One region of the Billgrantia desiderata genome, then DNA from elsewhere that is predicted to be linked to it. Evidence: predicted binding sites of a transcription regulator. Region 1 holds the regulator's gene; each other region holds the start of a gene.
The links. The regulator sigma-54, encoded in region 1, starts transcription at its own class of promoters, with help from an activator protein. The targets are predictions, from matches to a motif close to TGGCACNNNNNTTGCTNT.
Positions count from the first base shown of each region.

Region 2: a site for sigma-54 is predicted at 2,542-2,559, ahead of speB (agmatinase). Genes of this name have one in related genera too.
Region 3: a site for sigma-54 is predicted at 1,879-1,896, ahead of C4S71_RS09435 (nitrate reductase). Genes of this name have one in related genera too.
Region 4: a site for sigma-54 is predicted at 1,614-1,631, ahead of ytfE (iron-sulfur cluster repair protein YtfE). Genes of this name have one in related genera too.

Region 1 covers NZ_FNVC01000002.1:131,621-135,633, forward strand. The annotation lists gene rapZ (RNase adapter RapZ) at 1-15, opposite strand, end outside; gene ptsN (PTS IIA-like nitrogen regulatory protein PtsN) at 62-532, opposite strand; gene hpf (ribosome hibernation-promoting factor, HPF/YfiA family) at 539-847, opposite strand; gene C4S71_RS02945 (RNA polymerase factor sigma-54) at 956-2,377, opposite strand; gene lptB (LPS export ABC transporter ATP-binding protein) at 2,555-3,280, opposite strand; gene lptA (lipopolysaccharide transport periplasmic protein LptA) at 3,288-3,815, opposite strand; gene lptC (LPS export ABC transporter periplasmic protein LptC) at 3,812-4,013, opposite strand, start outside.
Region 2 covers NZ_FNVC01000001.1:198,758-202,770, reverse strand. The annotation lists gene C4S71_RS00935 (Bug family tripartite tricarboxylate transporter substrate binding protein) at 1-908, opposite strand, end outside; gene C4S71_RS00930 (sigma-54 interaction domain-containing protein) at 1,000-2,421, opposite strand; gene speB (agmatinase) at 2,604-3,554, shown strand; gene C4S71_RS00920 (YjiH family protein) at 3,621-4,013, shown strand, end outside.
Region 3 covers NZ_FNVC01000008.1:44,962-48,974, reverse strand. The annotation lists gene C4S71_RS09445 (CmpA/NrtA family ABC transporter substrate-binding protein) at 1-956, opposite strand, end outside; gene C4S71_RS09440 (ANTAR domain-containing response regulator) at 953-1,585, opposite strand; gene C4S71_RS09435 (nitrate reductase) at 2,050-4,013, shown strand, end outside.
Region 4 covers NZ_FNVC01000012.1:22,756-26,768, reverse strand. The annotation lists gene norR (nitric oxide reductase transcriptional regulator NorR) at 1-1,516, opposite strand, end outside; gene ytfE (iron-sulfur cluster repair protein YtfE) at 1,668-2,324, shown strand; gene hemN (oxygen-independent coproporphyrinogen III oxidase) at 2,390-3,775, opposite strand; gene C4S71_RS12145 (NnrS family protein) at 3,846-4,013, opposite strand, start outside.

The sequences.
Region 1 (4,013 bases):
GATCACAAGCTGCATTACGTTTCTCCTGATCAGGGGCTGGCCGAGCGGCTGGGGATGGCGGTCAGGCCGAGGACTGTCGTCGAATGGCGCCGATGAGACGCTCGTGAAGTTCGCGCTGGCTTTCGCACTTGCGCAGTTGCGAACGGGTCTCGGCATCGTTCATCACGCCGGCGACCTGGCTCAGCAGCGACAGATGCGTGTCGTCGGCCTCCTCGGGTACCAGCAGCACGAAGACCAGATCGACCGGCTCGCCGTCGATGGCGTCGAAATCGATGGGCTCGGCCAGCTTGAGGAAGGCGGCGACTGGGCTGTGACAGTGCGGGCTTCGCGCGTGCGGGATGGCGACGCCGTTGCCGATGCCGGTACTGCCCAGCCGCTCACGGCCGATCAATCGGCCGAAGACCTCCTGGCTGTCGAGGCTCGGGGTGTTCTGCGCAATGAAGGTGCTGAAGAACTCCAGCACCCTCTTCTTGCTGCCCCCGGGAACGTCGAACAGCGCGCGCTCAGGGGGCAGTATGTTTTCCAGTGTCATGGCAACTCAGCGAATGCCGGCGCCCTGGGCGCGGGCCTGGGCCTTTTCCTTGTGCTTGACCAGTTGACGATCGAGCTTGTCGGTCAGCGCATCGATGGCGGCGTACATGTCCGGGTCGGAGGCTTCGGCATGCAGATCGGCACCGGCGGCATGCAGCGTGCAAGCGGCCTGCTGGCGCTCCTTCTCGATCGAGAGGGTGACCTGCACGTTGGTGATGTTGTCGTAGTGCCGTTGGACGCGGTTGAGCTTTTCGCTCACGTAGTCACGCAGGGAATCGGTCAGTTCAACATGATGGCCGGTAATGTTGACTTGCATGACGAGCTCCTTCGTCCTTCGAGTGGTGGTTTGATTGTAACCCTTTTTGCCTCCTTGCAAACCCCTCCGAACGACGCTCTTGTCCGGCGTCAACGCTGCGCGCCGAGTTCAACGAAAGCGCTTGCGTTCGCTCGAGGAAGGTATTCCCAGCGCTTCACGATACTTGGCCACGGTGCGGCGCGCCACCTGAATGCCGTCGTCGGCCAGCAGCTCCACCAGACGACTGTCGGAGAGCGGTTTGCGCGGTGGCTCGTCGGCGATCAGCTTGCGAATGCGGGCGCGAATCGCGGTGCTGGAGTGAGCATCCCCCTCGCCGTTGCCGCCAACGTGGCTGGAGAAGAAATACTTCAGCTCGAACACGCCGCGCGGCGTGTGGATGAACTTCTGCGTCGTGACCCGCGAGATGGTCGATTCGTGCATCTCCACGGCCTGGGCGATGTCGGCCAGTACCAGCGGCTTCATCGCCTCCTCGCCCTGCTCCAGGAAGTCGATCTGGCGGGCCATGATCTCGCGCCCCACTCGCAGCAGGGTGTCGTTACGGCTGGCCAGGCTCTTCATCAACCAGCGGGCTTCCTGCAGGTGATCCTTGAGGAACTGGTTGTCCTGACTCTTGTCGGCGCGGCGCACCAGGGCGACGTAGTCGGGCTGGATGCGCAGGCGTGGCAGCGCTTCGGCATTGAGCTCCACGCGCCAGCCGGACTCGTCGTGATAGGCGACCAGGTCGGGGGTGATGTAGTTGCTGCCGACCTCGGCATAGGCGCTGCCAGGGCGCGGGTTCAGCGAGCGCACCAGGGCAATGGCGTCGTCGAGGGCCTCGTCGTCCAGGCTCAGGCGCCGCTTGAGCAGGCGACGGTCGTCGGCGGCCAGGGCTTCGAGGAACTGGCGCACCAGGCGGCGTGCCTGGGGCAGCAGGGGCGTATCGTCGGGCAGGGTGGCGAGCTGCAGCATCAGGCATTCGCGCAGGTCCCTGGCGAACACGCCGGTGGGTTCGAACTGCTGCAGGCGCAGCAGCACCTGCTCGACCTCACGGGTAGGCAGCCCCTCGAGGCCCTGGCGACGCAGGCCGTCGCGGATCTCTTCCAGCGGCTGGGTCAGGTAGCCGGTGCCGTCGACGGCATCGATCAGGCTTTCGGCGATCTGCCGCTGACGCTCGTTCACATCGATCATCGCCAGTTGCCACATCAGGTGGCCGGCCAGCGTCTGTCCCGCGGCCTGGCGTTCGAAATCGGGGCCTTCGCCGGTGGCGCCGCCGGCGCCGCTGCCATGATCCGGATAGGTATCCGTCCAGTCGCTGTCGGTGGAGAGCTCGCCGGGAATTTCGCTGGCCCAGTCGTCGCTCTGGGGCTCGCTGACGGCTTGTTCGCCGAAGCCGTCGTCGAGCTCGAGCATGGGATTGGACTCGAGGGCCTGCTGGATCTCCTGGCGCAGGTCCAGGGTGGAGAGCTGCAGCAGCGCGATGGCCTGCTGCAGCTGTGGGGTCATGGTCAGCTGAGTGCCGACTCGCAGTTGCAAGGATGCTTTCATGGCCATGAGAATAATGGGCTCATCTGCCGGAAAGACTCTACCCTAGACTGGCCGACGATCACTTGCAAGAGCGCAGAGCTGCAATAAGCATGCCATCGGCAATATTCATGCCCGTTAGGGAATTTTAATGTAAGATCATGCTCTTGTTTGTTGGGTCGGAATGCGCTATGGGCAGGGGCGCTGCTATAGACGGAAGTCTTCGCCGAGATAGACTTCCCTTACCCGACGGTTGGCCAGAATGGCCTCGGCATCGCCTTCCGCGATGATCTGACCGTCGCCGACGATATAGGCCGAATCGCAGATATCCAGCGTCTCGCGGACGTTGTGATCGGTGATCAGCACGCCGATGTCGCGGGCCTTGAGTTGGCGGATGATGCCTTTGATCTCGCCCACCGAGATCGGATCGACGCCGGCAAAGGGCTCGTCCAGCAGAATGAAGGCCGGCTCGGTGGCCAGCGCGCGGGCGATCTCCACGCGCCGCCGCTCACCGCCCGACAGGCTCATGCCGAGGTTGTCGCGGATGTGCGTGACGTGAAAGTCCTGCAGCAGCTGCTCCAGGCGCTGATGACGCCCTTGTCGATCCAGATCCTTGCGGGTCTCCAGGATGGCCATGATGTTGTCGGCCACCGAGAGCTTGCGGAAGATCGAAGCCTCCTGCGGCAGGTAGCCGATGCCCGCCTTGGCCCGCTCGTGCATGGCGCTCTTCGAGAGGTCGAGGTCGTCGATGCAGACGTTGCCGGCATCGGCCTTGACCAGGCCCACGATCATGTAGAACGAGGTGGTCTTGCCGGCTCCGTTGGGGCCGAGCAGCCCCACCACGCAGCCCTGCTCGATGGAGAGGCTGATGTCGTGCACCACGCGCCGGCGTTTGTAGCTCTTCGCCAGGTGGCGGGCGTGCAGGGTCTTCATCGCCATCTCAGCGCTCCGGTTGCAGGGTCATGCGGATACGCTGGCGTCCTTCGACGCCTTCGCTCTCGGCGCGGGCCTGGACCACGCGACGGTCGAGGAAGTACTCGAGATAGCCGCCATCGAAGGTATCTCCGCCCTGGTGCAGCTCGGCACGGTCGATCAGCTCGACGCGGCGTTCGGCGGCGTGATAGATGACGGTGCGTCCCCAGCCGCGTACCACGGGTTGGTCGGGATCGGGCTGCTGCTCGAGGTAGGCGCGCTCGCCGCGGGCCGTGGCGCGGGAAAGCTCACCGGCCGCATTGCGCCGGAGTTCGACGCGGTCGCCGGTGATGCGCATGGTGCCCTGGCGAATGTCCACGTCGCCGGTGTAGACCGCCGTGCCGGCAACGTCGTCGAGATCGAGCCGGTCGGCTTCGATATGAATGGGCTGATCGGCGTCGCGCTGCTGGGCCATGCTCGCGGCAGGGCTCCATGCCAGGCCGATCAATGCCAGGGTGAGCAGCGTGCGAGGCGTCGACGGCTTGCATCGCTTCATGGCGTGAGTTCCTCCAGGGTGACGGGGTCGGCCTGTCCCGGCTGAGCGCCTTCCGGGGGGTGATAGCCGCGCACATTGTCGGTCAATCGTGCCCGGTTGTCATGGATCCAGGCGTCGAAACGTTCGCCGCGCATGTGCTGCGGCGGCTGCTGCAGCAGCGCCGGCGTATCGCTCCAGGCGTGTCCGACGTTGGCGTCG
Region 2 (4,013 bases), on a different contig from region 1:
CCCTCCCGCAGGGCCGCCATCGCCTCGTCGGGGATATCGCCATGCACCCAGACGGTACCGCGGGTGTTCTGTACCAGCGGCACGGTGACCTTGAAGGCCTCCCAGATGGTGCCGGAAGGCATCTCGCCGTGGATCTGCTCGTAGAGCTCGGGCGCGGTAATCATGTCCGGCACGGCAGGGTCGCGCTGCGGATTGCCCTCACCATCGATGAAGCCGATGGCGTAGAGCGGCATGGCCACCCCCTCATCCACCAGCGGCTGTACGCTGTTGAGATAGGCCGGCGTGCTCTGGGTATTGATCATCAACTCGCCGCGTTCGAAGGCGATGCGCGTATCGCCGCGGCCGCCGTAGCCGGGTACCGCGCGGTAGTTCAGCTCGAACATCTCCAGCGCCACCAGCGACTCGAGCAGGCCCACGGGATCGGTGATGCCCTTGGTCAACCGGCCTTGCGCCTCGAGCAGGTCGGCCGGGTCGTCGATGCCCGCCTGGGTGGAGATCGCCGTCACGTGCCCCATGGGCGCGGCCACCACCGGCTCCAGCGCGTCGAGATCGAGCCTGAGCCCCTGCAGGCCGAGGAAGGCGCGCAGGTTCAGGTGGCCCGAAGCGGTCATCAGCGTGAGGCCGTCATGGTCGACCCGCTCGGCGAATTCGTTGCTGCCCAGCAGGCCACCGGCACCGGTGACGTTCTCGGCCACGATGGTGGGGCTGCCGGGGATGTGGCGGCCCAGGTGCTGGCTGATCAGCCGGCCGAAGGTATCCGTGCCGCCGCCCGGCGAGAAGGGAATGATCATGCGAATGGTCTGACCGGCGTAGTAGTCGTCGGCGTGGGCGGCAGGAAGCATGACGCTGGCGCCAAGGACCAGGCCGGTCGCGATGGCGGCGATCTTGTTATAGGTTGTGCGGGGCATGGCTAGCTCCAAGGTCGAAACGAAACGGAAGGCGTTGCTCACCCAAACCACTATAGTCAGTGTTCCCCGTGACGACCTCGTGACATCGGGCTCAATCGGCCCGGTGCTCGATCCTGAGCCCGTGCCGCTTGAGCTTGCGCACCACGCTGGGCTGGCTGATCCTCAAGCGTTCGGCGATGGCATAGGTGCTGGGGAGCGACCGGCACAGCGCCTGTAGCACCTCGCGTTCGGCCCGGGCCAGGTAGGCGGGAAGCCCCTCATTCTCACCGAGCTCGGCCGGCGGCGTCGTCTCGGCGGGTGTGGCCATCGCCGTCAGGGATGCGGCCGGCCCCCGTGTCGGTGACGGTATGAGATCGTCCGGGCTCGACAGCCAGGCTCGCTCCAGCCAGTTCTCCAGCTCCCGGACGTTGCCCGGCCAGTCGCCGCCCATCAGCTCCGGCCACACGCTGCCGTGCAGCAGCTTGCGCTGGCCGTAACGCTGGTTGAGTCGTTCGAGACACGCCTCGGCCAGCGCCGGAATGTCTTCGCGGCGCTCGCGCAGCGGCGGGATGGTGACCGGGATGACGTTGACGCGATAGTAGAGATCGAGGCGAAAGCTCCCCGTCTCCACGCGCTGGGCCAGGTCCTGGTTGGTTGCCACCACCAGACGAAAATCGACCCGCCGCGGCTGGGTATCGCCAAGGCGCAGCACGCTGCCGTCCTGGATCACCTTGAGCAGCTTGGTCTGCATGGGCAGCGGCAGCTCGCCGATCTCGTCGAGAAACAGCGTGCCGCCCTCGGCCTGCTCCAGCAGCCCCGCCTTGCCCTGGCGCGCCGCCCCGCTGAAGGCGCCGGGCTGATAGCCGAACATCTCCGACTCGAACAGGTTCTCGGGAATGGCGCCGCAATTGACCTCGATGAACGGCCCCTGACGGCGCCGGCTCCAGCGATGCAGCTGCTTGGCGAAGGCGCTCTTGCCGACCCCGGACTCGCCCAGCAGCAACACCGTGGCATCCGAAGGCGCAACGCGCTTGAGCAGCAGGGCCAGCTCACGCATCACGTCGCTGCGCACCTCCAGGCTGCCCATTGCCTCGTCGAGCTGACCGTCCTCCTGACCGGCGCCGGCCCCGCTGCGCTTGAGATGTTCGCTGAAACGCTTCTGCAGCAGCGCGTACTCGTCCTGCAGCAGCTGCAGGTCGGTCAGGTCGCGGGAGCGGCTGACGATGCGCTCGAGCCTGCCGTCGACATGTACCGGATGCGCCTCGGCGATCACCCGCCGCCCCGTTCCCGTCACCTGCATCAGCTGTACCGGCCTGCCGGTGCGGATCACCTCCAGGCTTATGGAGGGCCTGAGCACGCCCTGCGCCTCCAGCTGCTGCACCGTGCTGCCGACCAGTTGCTCCCGTGGCAGGCCGTAAACCGCCGCGGCGCCCGGGCTGACGTCCAGCACCCGCCCCTCGCCGTCGACGATGAAAAAGTGGTCGTTGGCCGTCTCGACGATGGTACTCACCACCGCGCTGTCGATATCGCTCATCAGGACACCACCCGATGCATGAATGAATCAAGGATGCATTATTGCATCACCGAAACCCCGCTGGCGATTCGAAATTGCATCATGTCACCTGGCAGGCCCCGTGGCTGCGAGGCCGCCGGCTGGCACGAAACCTGCTAGACCTGAGGAGTGAGCGACGATACCCCAACGATCAGGAGCCCCGCATGGCCGACTTCAACCAGCCGCTAGGCGGCAACGAGATGCCCCGCTTCGGCGGGCCCGCCACCATGATGCGCCTGCCCACCCAGCCCACGGCGGCAGGGCTGGACGTAGCCTTCATCGGCGTACCGCTGGACATCGCCACCTCGAATCGCCCCGGCACGCGTCTGGGCCCGCGCCAGATCCGTGACGAGTCGCGCATGCTGCGCCCCTACAACATGGCCACCCGGGCGGCCCCCTTCGACAGTCTGCAAGTGGCCGACATCGGCGACGTGCCGATCAACACCTTCCACCTGCCCAAGAGCGTGGACATCATCACCGCCTTCTACGACGAAGTGCTCTCCCACGGCTGCGTCCCGCTGACCCTGGGCGGCGACCATGTGATCACCCTGCCGATCCTGCGCGCCATCGCCAAGAAGCACGGCCCGGTGGGGCTGATCCACATCGACGCCCACGCCGACGTCAACGAGCACATGTTCGGCGAAGCCATCGCCCACGGCACCCCGTTTCGCCGCGCCCAGGAAGAGGGCCTGCTGGCCCACGGCAAGGTGGTGCAGATCGGCCTGCGCGGGACCGGCTATGCCGCCGAGGACTTCGACTGGTGCCGCCAGCAGGGTTTCCGCGTGGTCACCGCCGAGGAGTGCTGGTACCGCTCGCTGGCGCCGCTGATGGCAGAAGTCCGCGAGCAGATGGGCGACACCCCGGTCTACGTCACCTTCGACATCGACGGCCTCGACCCCTCCGTCGCCCCCGGCACCGGCACCGTCGAAATGGGCGGCCTGACCTCGGCCCAGGGCCTCGAGATCGTGCGCGGTGCGGCCGGTCTCAACATCGTCGGCGGCGACCTGGTCGAGGTCTCGCCACCCTACGACCCCAGCGGCAACACGGCGCTGATGGGCGCCACCCTGCTCTACGAAATGCTGTGCGCACTGCCCGGCGTCAAGCGTCGCGACTGACACCAGAGCGCCGCGACCGACGCAAGAACTGCCTGACCCAACAACGACAAGCCAAGGGATACTCGTATGTCCTCCACTGACACGACTCATCGAACCCGCGACGGGGAAACCCCCTTCGAGCGCAACAACCTGCTCAAATTCCTGATTCCCTCCGCGCTCGGGGTGGGCCTGTTCCTGGTTCCCTTCCGCATCGGCGACACCATCAACATCGGCATGGGCTTCCTCGCCGACGGCCTCAAGGCGCTGCTCGACGGCGCCCTGCCGGCCATCGCCGTGATCGTGCTGGTGCTCTCCGTGCTGGCCACGAGCTGGATCAAGCTCGCCCGCCCAAGCTGGGCCGAGAAAGGCGTGATGCACGACATGTTTCACGTCGGCCCGGTGTGGTTCGGCATGCGCATCCTGGGGGCGGCCTTCGCCCTGATGACGTTCTTCCAGTTCGGGCCGGAGTTCGTCACCGCC
Region 3 (4,013 bases), on a different contig from region 1:
AGCTGTCGGGCAATGGGCTCGGCGAAGTGCAGTGCATCCTGCGGGGTGGGGCGCAGCATGCCGGTACCGTAGAGGCGCTGCCGAATGGGCGCTGCGTTGAGTTCGAGCGACTCCAGGTGCCGTACCGAATGGTCCAGGTAGGGCGGCAGGGCGAGCCATGCCAGCGCCTGGCGGCGGTTTTCCGGTGAGGCGGCCAGCCATTCGCTGGCCGCTACCAAAGCACGCAACAGGGCCGCCAGGGTGGCCGGGTAGTGCTCGGCCCAGGAGCGGGTCACGCCAAGCACTTTTTCCGGGTGGTCGGGCCATAGCTGGTCGCCGGTGGCCACCAGCCGTCCGGCGCCGCAGTGCCGGGCCAGGGTGCCCCATGGCTCGCCGGCGCAGAAGCCGTCGATCTCTCCGCTGCGCAACGCCTCCACCATGCGCGGCGGCGGCAGGGCCACCAGCTCCACGTGGCGCTCGGGATCGATGTCGCCGAGGGTCAGCCATTCGCGTAGCTGATAGTGCTGGCAGGAGTAGGGATAGACCATGGCCAGGCGGGGGCGCTTGCCGTTGCCAGGGCCGCGCAGCCAGTTGCCAAGTGCCAGCGCGCTGACGACCGGGGCGTCGCCTAGCGTCGCGCCGCTGGCCTCGCTCAGGGCCGTGGAAAGCGTCACGGTGTTGCCGTTACGGCTGAGTAGCAGCGGGGCCAGGGTGTCGCAGGGGGCCCGGCCCAGCCCCAGGCTCATGGCCAGCGGCATGGGCGCGAGCATCTGGGCGCCGTCGAGCAGGCCGGCGGAGACCTTGTCGCGCAGGGTGGCCCAGGCGTTCTCCCGCGAGAGGGAGACGTCGAGCCCCTGGTCGGCGAAGCAGCCGCGTTCGCGCGCGACGATCAGCAGAGCGGCATCGAGCAGCGGCACGAAGCCGAGGGTGAGGCGTGCCAGTTCCGGCGAGGTGGCGTGATGGTGCGGGTGGCTCATGAGCGGGGACCCCGTTTGTCGGCGGTTCGCCCCTGGGGCGATGTCAGGTTCAGGCGCTCGAGAACGTCGATGACGCTGTCGGCGACCTCGGCGATGCGCTGGCCGCGGTCCATGGCCAGCTTGCGCAGCATGCGGTAGGCCTGCTCCTCGTCGCAGGATTGATGCTTCATCAACAGGCCCTTGGCACGCTCGATGCGCTTGCGTTCGGCCAGTTGGTTGCGTGCCTTGTCGAGCTCCTGGCGCATGCTGTGGAAGGCGTCGAAGCGGGCAATGGCCACCTCGACGATGGCTTTGACCCGCTCGGGCACCAGGCCGTCGACCACGTAGGCGCTGACCCCGGCCTGGAGCGCGGCCTGCAGCATGTCGGAGTCGTGCTGGTCGGCGAAGAACACCACCGGTCGCGGGTTCTCGCGGTTGAGCAGGGCCATGCTCTCCAGGGTGTCGCGGTCGGGGCTCTCCATGTCGATGATCACCACGTCGGGCTGGTGACGAGCGACCATCTCGTTGAGGCTGGCGGGGCTCATCAGCCGGCAGATGACCCGGTGCCCCTCGGCCATCAGCGCTTCCTCGACCATGGCGGCGCGTACTACCTCGTCGTCGACCAGCAGGATGTTCAGGGGTGGGGGCATAGGCGTCGCTCGTGTCTGGCTATCGTATTCGGCTCGGGTTTGACCAAGGCGCTATGGCTAACGCCAAGCAATAAACATTCCAGTTGCGCTTTTTCGCGCCCATGATCGCGCTCGGCGTCACTCTGCTGGCGGAAGGAAGGCCGCACGGCGGCACCGGCATGGGCCGCTCGGCACCAGCCTGGTGCATGGCCGGGCCGGGGCGCCGGGTCATGGTGCGAAGCAGCATGAAACAAGTCCCTGGGCGTTAAGGCAAAGTGTGACATCTGCCTGAAAGGGGATGGTTATTCTCGCCATGGCACGCTTTCTGCTTGATACACATCAGTAAATATCGACATGGGCGCACCGTCAGCGCCCGAGCGGCAACGACGCCCGCCAAACCTTCCCTCAGCAAGATCCCGGGGAAGAGTTGGCGGGCGTCGTCGTTTCGAGATCGTCGTTTCAAGAGTGCTCCAGAGGAGATCGACATGCGCGAGGCCCGAACCACCTGCCCCTACTGCGGCGTTGGCTGTGGCGTGGTGGCCAGCGTCGAGAAGAACGAGATCGTCGACGTGCAGGGCGACCCGCAGCACCCCGCCAACTTCGGTCGTTTGTGCGTGAAGGGCTCGGCCCTGCACGAGACGCTGGGTCATGGCGGTCGTCTGACCCGGCCCATCGTCGACGGTGTGGAGAGCGATTGGGATACCGCGCTGGATGCGGTGGCCAGCCGCCTGCGGAAGGTGCGTGACGCTCACGGCCCCGAGGCACTTGCTGCCTACCTTTCCGGGCAGCTGCTCACCGAGGACTATTACGTCGCCAACAAGCTGTTCAAGGGCTTTCTCGGTACGCCGCACCTGGATACCAATTCGCGCCTGTGCATGGCCTCGGCGGTGGCGGCCCACAAGCGCGCCTTCGGCGCCGACGCGGTGCCGTGCTGCTACGAAGATCTCGAAGAGGCCGAGCTGGTGGTGCTGGTAGGCTCCAACCTGGCCTGGAACCATCCGGTGCTCTATCAGCGTCTCAAGGTGGCCAAGCAGCGCAATCCGCTGCTGCGGGTGGTGGTGATCGACCCGCGGGTGACCGATACCTGCGAGCTCGCCGACCTCTACCTGGGGCTCAAGCCGGGCAGCGACGCCCGCCTGTTCACCGGGCTGCTGGCATGGATGGCTGCGCGCAACAAGCTCGACCGGGTGTATCTGGAGGCGCATACCCAGGGCTTCGAGGAGGCGCTTGCCGCGGCGCGGGAGCAGGAGGCCGGTGTGGAAGCCATCGCCGCCGACTGCGACCTGGATGCGGAACGTCTGGAGACCTTCTTCTACTGGTTCGCCAGCCACCTGCATGTGGTCACCCTGTTCTCCCAGGGGGTGAACCAGTCGAGCAGCGGTACCGACAAGGGCAACGCCATCATCAACTGCCACCTGGCCGGCGGCAAGATCGGCCTGCCGGGGGCGGGGCCGTTCTCGATCACCGGCCAGCCCAACGCCATGGGTGGGCGCGAGGTGGGCGGGCTGGCCAACCAACTGGCCGCCCACATGGATTACGACACCCCCGGCGCGCGGGACCGTGTGACGCGTTTCTGGACCACCGCGGGGCTGGTGCCGTGCCTGCCCGAAGGGCCCGGCCACAAGGCGGTGGCGCTGTTCGAAGCGATCGAGCGTGGCGAGGTGCAGGCGCTGTGGATCATGGCCACCAACCCGGCGGTGAGCCTGCCGCGCACCGACCGCGTGCGTGCGGCGCTGGCGAAATGCCCGCTGGTGATCGTCTCCGACTGCATGGCCAATGTCGATCTGCTGGCCTATGCCGACATCGTGCTGCCGGCTTCGAGCTGGTCGGAGAAGGACGGCACGGTGACCAATTCCGAGCGACGCATCTCGCGCCAGCGCGGCATTCTGCCACCGCCGGGCGAGGCCCGGCACGACTGGTGGGCGCTGTGCGAGGTGGCCAAGCGGCTGGGCTTCGGCGAGGCTTTCGGCTACACCCACCCCAGCGAGATCTTCGACGAGCATGCCCGGCTCTCGGGCTTCGAGAACGGCGAGGGCCCGGATGAGCGGCGCCGGCTGTTCGACATTTCCGGCCTGGCCGGGCTCGACCGCGCGGCCTACGATGCCCTCGAGCCGATCCAGTGGCCGGTCAACGCTGCCGCTCCCCACGGCACCGCGCGGCTCTTCACCGATGGCCGCTTCGCCACGCCTGACGGGCTGGCACGGATGGTAGCGGTGCGTTCGCGTCCGCCGACCCAGGCGCTGGACGCAGAGCGCCCGCTGCGGCTCAACACCGGGCGCATTCGCGACCAGTGGCACACCATGACCCGCACCGCCCGCTCGCCGCGGCTGATGAACCACCGCGCCGAGCCGTTCATCGAAGTCGCCCCGGAAGATGCCGCTGCGCTGGGGGTGGAAGAGCAGGGCCTGGCCTGCCTGCAAGGCGTTGGCGGCCGCTATGTCGGCCGGGT
Region 4 (4,013 bases), on a different contig from region 1:
TGTGCAGATTGCTGGGGTCCACGGCGAGGCGGCGGGCGGCATTCGCCCAGTTGCCGTCGCACGCCGCCAGGGCCTGGCGAATCGCCCATCGCTGGGTGTCTTCGACCTGACGGCGTAGCGGTTCGATGTCGTGCGTCGCCAACGCCTGGGTATCGGGTGCGCGGGAATCGGCTTTCAACGGTGCGCCCTTCAACGTTTCGCCATGAGACAGGTCGAGCCACTCGGGCTGAAGGGTGACGATGTCATCGCGCCGGGCGCCGTGGCCCAGCGCCTTGATCGCCGCCCGGCTGATCACGTGTTCCAGCTCGCGCACGTTGCCCGGCCAGCGGTAGCCCAGCAGCGCCGTCTCGGCCGTCGGTGCCAGGCGCAGGCTGCGCACGCCGAGTCGGGCGCGGTTGATCTCGAGGAAGTGTCCGGCCAGCACCAGCACGTCGCTGCCGCGCTCACGCAGCGGCGGAATGGCGACGGGATAGACCGACAGCCGATGGTAGAGATCGGCGCGGAACAGGCCGTCGCGCACACCGTCGGCCAGTTGGCGGTTGGTGGCGGCGATGATGCGCACGTCGACCCGGCGCGGGGTGTCCTCGCCCAGGCGCTGCACCTCGCCGTTGTGCAGCGCACGCAGCAGCTTGGCCTGGATCGCCAGCGGCAGCTCGCCCACCTCGTCGAGGAACAGCGTGCCGCCGTCGGCGGCCTCGAAGCGCCCCGCCCGATCCGCCGTGGCGCCGGAGAAGGCCCCCTTGACGTGACCGAACAGCTCGCTCTCGGCCAGGGTCTCGGGCAGCGCCGCGCAGTTGACCTGCACCAGCGGCTGATCGCGCCGCGGCGAGCGCTGGTGCAGGCGCCGGGCGAACAGCTCCTTGCCCACCCCGGTCTCGCCCATCAGCAGTACCGGCAGGTCCGATTCCGCCACCACGTCGAGCTCGTGCAGCAGGCGCTGCAGTTCGGCGCTGTGGCCGAGGATCTCGCCGCCTTCGCCCGACTCGACATGGGCGATGCTGCCATGGCCCGCCATGCGCAGCGCACGCACCTCCTGTTCCAGGCGCGAGACGCGCACTGCAGCCTCCACCAGCAGCGCATAGCGCTCCAGCGCCGTACAGGCGGTCTCGTCGAAGGTACCCGCCACCAGCGCATCCAGGGTCAGCACGCCCCACGGCTCGCCCTCCACGTGCAGGCTGATGCCCATGCAGTCGTGCACGTGCAGCGGCTCCCCCGGCTGCTGTTCGACCAGGCCGTCGTAGGGGTCGGGCAGGCTGGAGTCCGGTGGGAACAGGGTCGAGCGCCGACTGGTGAGGATGGCGGCCAGGCGCGGATGGCGCGCCACCTCGAAGCGCCGCCCCAGTGCCTCGCGCACCAGCCCCTCAACCGCCACCGGCGCCAGCACGTCCTGCTGAAGCTGCAGCAGGCACACCGCACCGCAGCGAAAGCCTTCGCGCAGGGTGCGGACCAGGCGCTGCAGACGCACGGCGCTGGGCAGATCGGCGGTCAGGTCGGCCAGCAGGGAATCATCGAGCATGGTTAATAATACCTCTAAGGGTAAATTAAACCCTATCACGATGAGGTAAATTTAACCATCCTCACCACATGCCATTGAAAAACAAACAATAAAAACATGGCACGCCGCTTGCTCTGTACAGATGGCATCCCCAATTGCAGAGGAACGTCACATGAACCTGTCCGATCAGACCGTTGGCCGTATCGCCCTGTCGCTGCCCGGCGCGACCCGCATCTTTCATACCTACAACATCGACTTCTGCTGCGGCGGGCGTATCAGCCTGCGCCAGGCCGCCGAGCGCGCCGGCCTGCATGTCGACAAGCTGGTTGCCGAACTCGAGGCGCTGCCGGCCGCCAGCAGCGAGCAGCGCGACTGGCGTGAGGCCAGCAACGACGAGCTGATCGAGCACATCCTGACCCGCTACCACGACGTGCACCGTCAGCAGCTGCCCGAGCTGATCCGCATGGCACGGCGGGTGGAACAGGTTCACGGCGACCGCGAGAGCTGCCCCAACGGGCTGGCCGACCTGCTGATGGACATTCACCAGGAGATGGAAAGCCACATGCAGAAGGAGGAGCAGATCCTGTTTCCCATGCTGCGCAGCGGCCTGGGCGCCCAGGCCCAGGGGCCGATCGCGGTGATGCGCCACGAGCACGACGACCACGGCGAGAACCTGGAGCAGGTGATGCTGCTCACCGACGACATCACCCCACCCAAGGGCGCCTGCACCACTTGGCGCGCCCTCTACACTGGCCTGCGTGAGTTCCGCGAGGACCTGATGGAGCACATTCATCTGGAGAACAATCTGCTGTTCGAGCGGGCCGGCTGAGGAAGTACACCCGCCGAAACGCAAACGGCGCCCCGCGGGGCGCCGTTTGCGTTTCGGTGGGTGTCTTAGACGGTGCGCGAGAAGCGCCCTTCATTGGGCTTCAGGTAGGCGTCGAAGGCCATGGCCATGTTGCGCATCATCAGGCGGCCGGCGGGCAGCACTTCGATGGCGTCGGCGCCTATGGTCAGCAGACCGTCAGCCTGCATCTCCTCGAGCTGGGCGAGAGCCTCGGCGAAGTAGTCGCGAAAGACGATGTCGTGGCGCGCCTCGATATTGGCGAAGTCAATGCGCCCGTGGCACATCAGGGCGTTGATCACGTCGCGGCGCAGGCGGTCGTCGTCGTTGAGCCGATAGCCGCGCATCACCGGCAGGCGCCCCTCCTCCAGGCGCGCCTGGTACTGGGCGGTCTCCTTGACGTTCTGGCTGTAGCTGTCGCCGACCTTGCCGATGGAGGTGATGCCCAGGCCGATCATGTCGCAGTCGGCGTGGGTGGAGTAGCCCTGGAAGTTGCGCTGCAGGGTGCCGTTCTCCCTGGCCAGGGTCAGCTCGTCGTCGGGCAGGGCGAAGTGATCCATGCCGATGTAGACGTAGCCGGCGGCGGTGAGGCGGCGAATGGTGAGCTCGAGAAGCTCCAGCTTGCGCTCCGGCGGCGGCATGTCCTCGGGGCGGATCAGCCGCTGGGCCTTGAACAGCTCGGGCAGGTGGGCGTAGCTGTAGCTGGCGATGCGGTCGGGGCGCAGGGCAATGATCTTGTCGAGGGTGGCGTCGAAACTCGCCACCGTCTGCAGCGGCAGGCCGTAGATCAGGTCCACGCTGACCGACTGGAAGCCGGCCTCGCGAGCGGCGGCCACCAGCTCGACCACCTGCTCCTCGCTCTGCAGGCGGTTGACCGCCTTCTGCACGTTGGTGTCGAAATCCTGCACGCCGAAGCTCAGGCGGTTGAAGCCCAGGTCGTGCAGCTCATGGATCTGCGCCGGCGTGACCGTGCGCGGATCCACCTCCAGCGAGAACTCGCGCTCCTCCACCGGGGCGAAATGGAACGCCTCGTCGAGGGCCGCCATCAGCTCGCCGAGCTGGGCGTTGCTCAGGTAGGTGGGCGTGCCGCCGCCCAGATGCAGCTGGGTCATGCGCCGGGTCTCGTCGAACAGCGCGCCCTGCACGCCGATCTCCTGCTTCAGCCAGCTCAGATACTCCGCCGCCCGCTCGGTGTTGTGGGTGATGATCTTGTTGCAGGCGCAGTAGTAGCACAGGCTCTTGCAGAACGGGATGTGCACGTAGACCGACAGCGGCTTGGGCGAGGCGACGCGGTTGCTGCGCTCGGCGGCGGCGCGGTAGTCGTCCTCGGCGAAGGCCGCATGGAACTGGGGCGCCGTCGGGTAGGAGGTATAGCGGGGCCCTGGGCGGTCGTACTTCTCCACCAGGGGGCGATTGAACAGCAGCTCGTCTTGCATGATCGACTTCGACCTCTTGAAACCTCGGCATGGGGCTCGCCATGCCCAATGCCAGTGAGTATGACATCGGCTATCGCCAGCGTCTCGGCAGCTCGCCCCTCTCTTGTCCCGAGTCAAGTTTGCTTATCTCAGGCGACGGCAACCGGCGAATCCACACCCGCAGCCGCCAGGCCACCAGCAGCCAGCCCAGGCTCCAGGCCAGCGCCGAGGCCCACAGCAGCAGCAGCCAGGCAGTGCC